One region of the Pantoea sp. B9002 genome, then DNA from elsewhere that is predicted to be linked to it. Evidence: predicted binding sites of a transcription regulator. Region 1 holds the regulator's gene; the other holds the start of a gene.
The links. Region 1 encodes LexA, which represses DNA repair genes until DNA is damaged. Its sites were predicted from a motif close to TNCTGTATGTACATACAGNA; they were not measured.
Positions count from the first base shown of each region.

Region 2: umuD (translesion error-prone DNA polymerase V autoproteolytic subunit) is a predicted target of LexA. The motif match lies at 1,095-1,114, and genes of this name have one in related genera.

Region 1 is NZ_JACAPA010000002.1:38,818-42,234, reverse strand. Features, by position in the region: gene HX773_RS00925 (CsbD family protein) at 1-61, opposite strand, end outside; gene dinF (MATE family efflux transporter DinF) at 226-1,548, opposite strand; gene lexA (transcriptional repressor LexA) at 1,685-2,299, opposite strand; gene HX773_RS00910 (diacylglycerol kinase) at 2,405-2,773, opposite strand; gene plsB (glycerol-3-phosphate 1-O-acyltransferase PlsB) at 2,901-3,417, shown strand, end outside.
Region 2 is NZ_JACAPA010000017.1:112,688-116,104, forward strand. Features, by position in the region: gene HX773_RS11560 (hypothetical protein) at 8-286, opposite strand; gene HX773_RS11565 (GNAT family N-acetyltransferase) at 481-993, shown strand; gene umuD (translesion error-prone DNA polymerase V autoproteolytic subunit) at 1,134-1,556, shown strand; partial or broken gene HX773_RS11575 (DNA polymerase V subunit UmuC) at 1,556-1,783, shown strand; partial or broken gene HX773_RS11580 (DUF4113 domain-containing protein) at 1,840-2,034, opposite strand; gene HX773_RS11585 (hypothetical protein) at 2,366-3,417, shown strand, end outside.

The DNA of each region.
Region 1 (3,417 bases):
ACTTCTCTTTAAATTTGCCTTTGAACTGCTTCCAGTTTCCGCTCACTTCGTCTTTGTTCATAATAATCCTCCACTACATCCTGAGTGAGATAGATATATTGCCTGCTTAGCTGGCGATATACCCAGACAACGCGCTACTCATGTGCGCCGTATAAGGTAATTGTAGTAGCCGCTTCGCAGTTTGCAGAGAAATACAGATTAATCTGTAGGTTACGCTTCGCTTATTCAGGCGTTGAACCAGCTATCGCGCTGCCAGTGGCCACGCCAGATCAGCCACAGCGTCAGCCCACGTAACGCCAGGAACACCGTCACCGCCAGCCATAAACCGTGATTACCGAGCCACGGCAGCGTGAGCAGCGATAGACCGTAGCCGATCGCCGCCATCACCATGCTGTTACGCATCTCACGCCCGCGCGTCGCGCCGATAAACATGCCATCCAGCAGATAGCACCAGACGCCAACCAGCGGCAGAATCACCTGCCAAATCAGATAGCGGTCAGCCATGTCACGTAGCGCTTCCAGTGACGTCAGCATTGCCACAATCTGCGGACCGGTAAACGCGTAAATCAGCGCAAAGATGGCGGCGACGAAGCAAGCCTGCCGACAGGCCGCATGCCAAATCAGCAACAGTCGGCTGCGATCTTTTGCGCCAACCGCTTCACCCGAGCAGGCTTCAACCGCGTAGGCAAAACCATCCAGCGCGTATGCGGTGAAAGTGAGGAACATCAGCAGCACCGCATTGACCGCCACCACATCCGGGCCAATGCGTGCGCCAAGAATGGTGAGCGACGCGAAGCAGATTTGCAGCATCAAAGAGCGCAGCATAATGTCGCGATTGAGGCGGAATAGCCGCGCCGCATCGCCGCGCCAGCTGCTTTTTAGCATTGCGAAGTGGATACCGCGCATTTTCAGCACACGCGCCACCATCCACAAACCCACGCCCAGCGTGACATATTCTGCCAGCGCGGTAGCCGCCGCCGCTCCAGCCACACCCCAATGCAGTTTGAGCACGAACAGCAGATCAAGCAGGATATTCACCAGATTGCCGATGATCAGCAGCACCATCGGTGCCCGCGCGTACTGCACGCCCAGCAGCCAGCCCAGAATCACCAAATTGGCCAAGGTTGCCGGCGCACTCAGCCAGCGAATCTCAATGAATATTTTTGCCTGCTGCTGCACTTCCGGGCTGCCACCCATCAAAGCTGCCGCCAGGCTGCTGACCGGCGTTCGCAGCACCATAAACAGCACACCAAAAACCAGTGCAATCAGTAGCGGTTGGGTTAAGGCGCGCGCCAGCGCAGTTTTGTCATTGGCACCAAATGCCTGAGCGGTGAGTCCGGTGGTGCTCATACGCAGGAACAGCAGAAGCATAAAGATGAAGCTGGTTGCGGTTGTGCCCACGGCGACGCCACCGAGGTAGATCGGGCTATCGAGATGACCAATAACGGCGGTATCCACCACGCCCAGTAATGGGACGGTGATATTTGACAGGATCATCGGCAGCGCTAGCCGCCAGAGTGTTTTATCTGAAGAGGAAAACAGCTGCATCAGCCCATTCCGTTGTGTGCGGTAATCAGCGTAATGGCGCCAGCGTGAGCCGCAGAAAGAGTCACAGAGAAGTAAAACAGCAGACTGCGGTCAGCGCAAACACGCACCGCCGCAGTTGAGGAGGATCAGAAACTGATCAGAGCCACTCGCCGTTGCGCACAATCCCGACAGCTAAACCTTCAACGGTTAGCGACTGCTCACGTGTATCAACAACAATCGGCTGGAAATCGGTGTTTTCCGGCAGCAGATGCACAATCGCGCCCTGCTTTTTCCAGCGTTTAACCGTGACTTCATCATCAATGCGCGCCACGACAACCTGGCCGTTACGCACTTCCTGCGTTTTATGTACCGCTAACAGATCACCATCCATAATGCCGATATCTTTCATCGACATGCCGCTCACGCGCAGCAGGAAATCGGCGCTCGGTTTGAAGAGATTAGCATCCACCTGATAGTGGGCTTCGATGTGTTCCTGTGCCAGCAAAGGTTCACCGGCAGCGACGCGGCCAATCAGTGGCAGCCCTTCGCTCGGTTCTTCTTCCATCAGCAAACGAATCCCGCGCGATGCGCCGGAAACAATTTCAATTACGCCTTTACGCGCCAGCGCTTTCAGATGCTCTTCAGCAGCATTGGGCGAGCGAAAACCCAGTTGCGCAGCAATTTCCGCACGCGTTGGCGGCATGCCCGTCTGGTTAATATGGTCGCGAATCAGGTCATAGACCTGTTGCTGCCGTGCAGTTAACGCTTTCATCCCGCCCCCTGGTTGTTTATACAGTCGCTGTGAGTATATACAGGTATTCGCGAAATGAAAACCGTAACAGAGGGAAAAATCAGCGGTTTGATGAATCTGGAATCCCTATCTCAAATGCGTCCAGAGCAGCGCGATCCAGACGAACAGAGCCAGTAAGATAGTCAACAATACGGCAGCCGAACCCATATCTTTGGCGCGGCCCGCGAGCGGATGTTGCTCCTGCCCGATGCGGTCCACCACCGCTTCGATAGCGCTATTAAGGATCTCAACGATGATAACCAGCACTACCGAGCCAATCATCAGGATGCGGGAAATGGTATCTACATCCAGCCAGCAAGCCACGAGAATGGCCACCAGCCCGGCAATGGCTTCCTGCCGAAATGCGGCTTCGTGCTGCCATGCGGCACGCAGGCCCTGCCAGGAATAACCGGCGGCTTTCACTATTCTTACTAAACCGGTGACGTTATTTGCCATGTCTATGGAACCCTTGAACTATTTTGACGTCAATGTGTGGGCAGTATGAGGCGGCAGAGCCACAGACCTTCGCTGCGCTTTCTGGTATGCTTGCCGCGCTTTGCTAACAAGAGGCTTAAAGTTGTCTATGTCAGGTTGGCGTAAACTCTATTACAAATTATTGAATTTACCACTCTCTATTTTGGTAAAAAGTAAGGTCATTCCGACCGATCCTGTCTCTGAACACGGGATCGATCCGACACGTCCGGTGATGTATGTTTTGCCTTATGATTCAAAGGCTGACCTGCTCACACTGCGTGCTCAATGCCTGAAACATGATCTGCCCGATCCGCTGGCTCCGCTGGAGATCGATGGCACCTTGCTGCCGCGCCACGTGTTTATTCACGATGGCCCACGCGTCATTCCCTATTTCGTGGCCAATCCCGAATCGGTGAAGCTGTTCCACGATTATCTGGATTTGCACCGCAGCAACCCGCAACTCGATGTGCAAATGCTGCCGGTCGCGGTGATGTTTGGTCGCGCGCCGGGACGTGAAACATCCGGTGAATCCACGCCGCATCTGCGCGTGCTCAATGGCGTGCAGAAGTTCTTCGCCATTTTGTGGCACGGCCGCGACAGCTTTGTGCGCTTCTCGCAAACCGTTT
Region 2 (3,417 bases), on a different contig from region 1:
GGGATGGTCAACTATCGTCAGCATCGGCCGAAGGCATTCTGACGCTGCCTTCCTGACGACTCAATCCGCGCAACGCTGAATGGACGCGGTTATCGCTGCCCGCCGGTTGACGGTGCGTGAGCAACCAGTGCTGAGCCTGAGCAATGCGATGCTGCTGTTGACTGTTTTGCTCTTTTCTCGCCATGCGCGCGAGCTCTGCCAGCAGTGAGGAGACGCTGACTTCCTCACGGCGTACCAGTAACGCATAGGCGGCTTCGCCGATAATTTTAGGTTGCGAATCTGACATCTTCTACCTCCTGAGAATATGGGCTTACGCTTGGTTCTCACTCCTTACTATAGATCATCGGTGTTGCGCCTTGTTAACAGAAAGCTCTGGTTATCTTGGGTTTTTGTTACTAACACGTTATGGTAACTGCCCTTCGGTGGCCGTATCGCATCGACGACGTGATTAATAACAAGCATTAAGCAAGGAAATCTGGCATGGAGTTCACCATACGCAAAGCCACGGCAGAGGATGCAGAGCTGCTGCACCTGCTGGGCCGCATGACCTACAGTGCGCATTTCAAACATATGTGGGTTTCCGCAGACGAACTGGATGCCTTTATCGACAAGGAATACGGTCTGGCAGAGCTAAATAGCAGCCTGGCGGCGCCCAATGAGAGCTGGCTGATCGCCGAGACCGACAAGCCGATTGGCTTCGCCAAAGTTACCTGGAACACGCCGGTGCCGGATTCCGGCATGAGCGGCGCGTTGCTCAACAAGCTTTACCTCAATCCAGAAGAAACCGGCAAAAACTACGGCCGCTGGATGTTCGAAAGCATCATTAATGAGGCACGCGACAAACGGGAAGGCTATCTGTGGCTGGAAGTGTTAGGCGATAACGTGCGTGCGCGTAAGTTCTACGAAGCCTTTGGTATGCAGCACATCAAAGACATTCCGTTTGTCACCGCTTCACAGCAGAGCACTCTGCAGATCATGGGGATGATGATTTAAGCGCAGCGGCATGCCGTTTTGCACAAAATAAATTTCCTTTGTTGCCAACTGTTTTGCAAATCGTTGCCGGTTCTCACTTGATCAAACTGCCCATTCAACATTACTGTATACATATACAGTAATAATTTGAGATCGCAGCCATGCAGTTTTATCAGCCCGCGGAAATCCGCGCTATTCTCGCCTTACCCTTGTTCATCAGCCGCGTGCCCTGCGGCTTTCCGTCCCCGGCGCAGGACTACGTTGAACAACGCATCGACCTCAACGACTTTTTAGTCGATCACCCGAGTTCAACCTACTTCATCAGAGTCAGCGGTGACTCGATGATCGACATCGGTATCAATGAGGGCGACATGCTGGTGGTCGACAGCTCGCTCAAACCCAAACACGGTGACATTGTGGTGGCCTCGCTTTCCGGCGAGTTCACCGTGAAACAGCTGATGTTGCAGCCTTACCTGCATCTCAAACCGATGAATGCCGCACATGCGGTTATCGCCATTCCTGACGCCGATGAGTTCGAAGTCTTCGGCATCGTTAAACACGTGATTAAAACCATAGGCCGCTGATGTTTGCCCTGGTGGATGTGAACTCGTTTTACGCCAGCTGTGAAACGGTGTTTCGCCCGGATCTGCGCGGCAAGCCGATTGTAGTGTTGTCGAATAACGACGGCTGCATTATTTCGCTGAGCAGAGAGGCCAAGGCGCTGGGCATCAAGATGGGCGCGCCCTACTTCAAACATCGCGAAGAGTTGATGCGCCACAAAGTGGTGGTGTTCTCGTCTAACTATGCGTTGTCTTACTTTATGTGGAATGGAAAATCAACTTTAGAAAACGTTAATTCAACATAACATTATCGTCGTAGAACGCACGCAACGGGTATATCAGACCAGCTTGTCGTCTGATGAGGGCTGAGCATTTCCCGCTTCATTTTCCATTCTGTATCTACCCCCCTAGCTGCAGACCAAATGCTCCCCAAACCCGATTGATTAATTCCGTCCATTACCTCCATCAACCGTATGCTGCTACCGCGCGGCCGATTTTCATCGGAAGTAGCCTGCGACCGGATAAGCGACAGCCGCAAGGCTAGCAGCATGCTCTTAGCCGCTAGACATCAGACTTTAACGCGTCATTATGCGGTTCGGCGGAGCTTACCGGGTTACCGGTTAGCGTACTCAGGCTCGACGACCCGGCGCAGTCGGGGAGCCGAAAGTGGCCTATGTATTAAAGGGAAAAAAAGCATGTGAACTTCATTAAAACGCTCGGGTATAAAAGACAATTATTTATGTTTGCATCCACATTAAAGAGCTAGCTGGCAATAAATCAGCTATTATTGATTCATGATGGTTACTATAACTTATCGGTACTATGAGGGTGATATGGCAAACCTTCTTCTAAAGGCAGCATTGTTACTTGCTATCATCGTAAGTTTCTCAACTGTGGCTTTTTTTTCAAACATAACTATCGGTGGGGTTTCATTGCCTTGCGCAGCTTTTTGTGGAGACAAGGGCGTCATTAATCCAAATTTTTTTGGAGATGCAGTCAATAATCTTGCCCTTGGGTCGAGCATAGACGCTTTAGATGAGAAGTTGAAAACAAGGGGGGAGGCACTCATCACTCAGTCCGAGTCAAAGCTAAATCTTGTGCTAGATGATAAAATAGCAAAATTAAATGAGCTTGCCTCATATCAAAGAGAGGAATTTCTAAGGCAATTGAATAACTCATCTGATAGAGCAATCTCAGATTTAAATAACACCTTACGAACGAGCATTTCTGATACTGATGTAATGATCGAAAAACACCAAGGAATACTCCTTGGTCAGTTGACAAGTTCAATTCTCACATCCGGACAGGTTTTACTGTTTGTTGGTGGTGGCATATCTATTATCGCGATAACCTGCCTAGCGTATTATAAACGCGCTAATAATATTGCAATATTTAGTGGGTTGAAATTCAGATCGAAAAAGGTATTTATTATTTTCACTGTAGTGTTCATTACAGGTTTTTTGATAACCGTGCTAACATTTTGGATTGGCGGATCTTCACAGAAAAAGTACGTTTCAGCATATAATGATAATGAATTTTCTAATGCTACAATTTTTTCAGGCGCCCTTTTATTTGAAAACCCTGGAAATAGACAATTTCAGATTTTTAATATCAAATCTCAAGCCCTGCGCGATATGATAGTGCGTCCAACATTACTTATGAGTTCAGAAGTGACGAGCTATAATAAACGATTAAGTCAAGCATCTGAGGCTCAATATGAAATTACACAGTCACGAGATCCAGACCTAGAAACACTTCAAGCAATTGTCAACTGGAGAACATCTGACAGACGCTTAGGTGAATATTATTCTGCTGTACACTCATATTTTGCAATTAAGAACAGAGAAAACAAAATAGCCGGGCAACATTTTTTACTTGAAGGTTT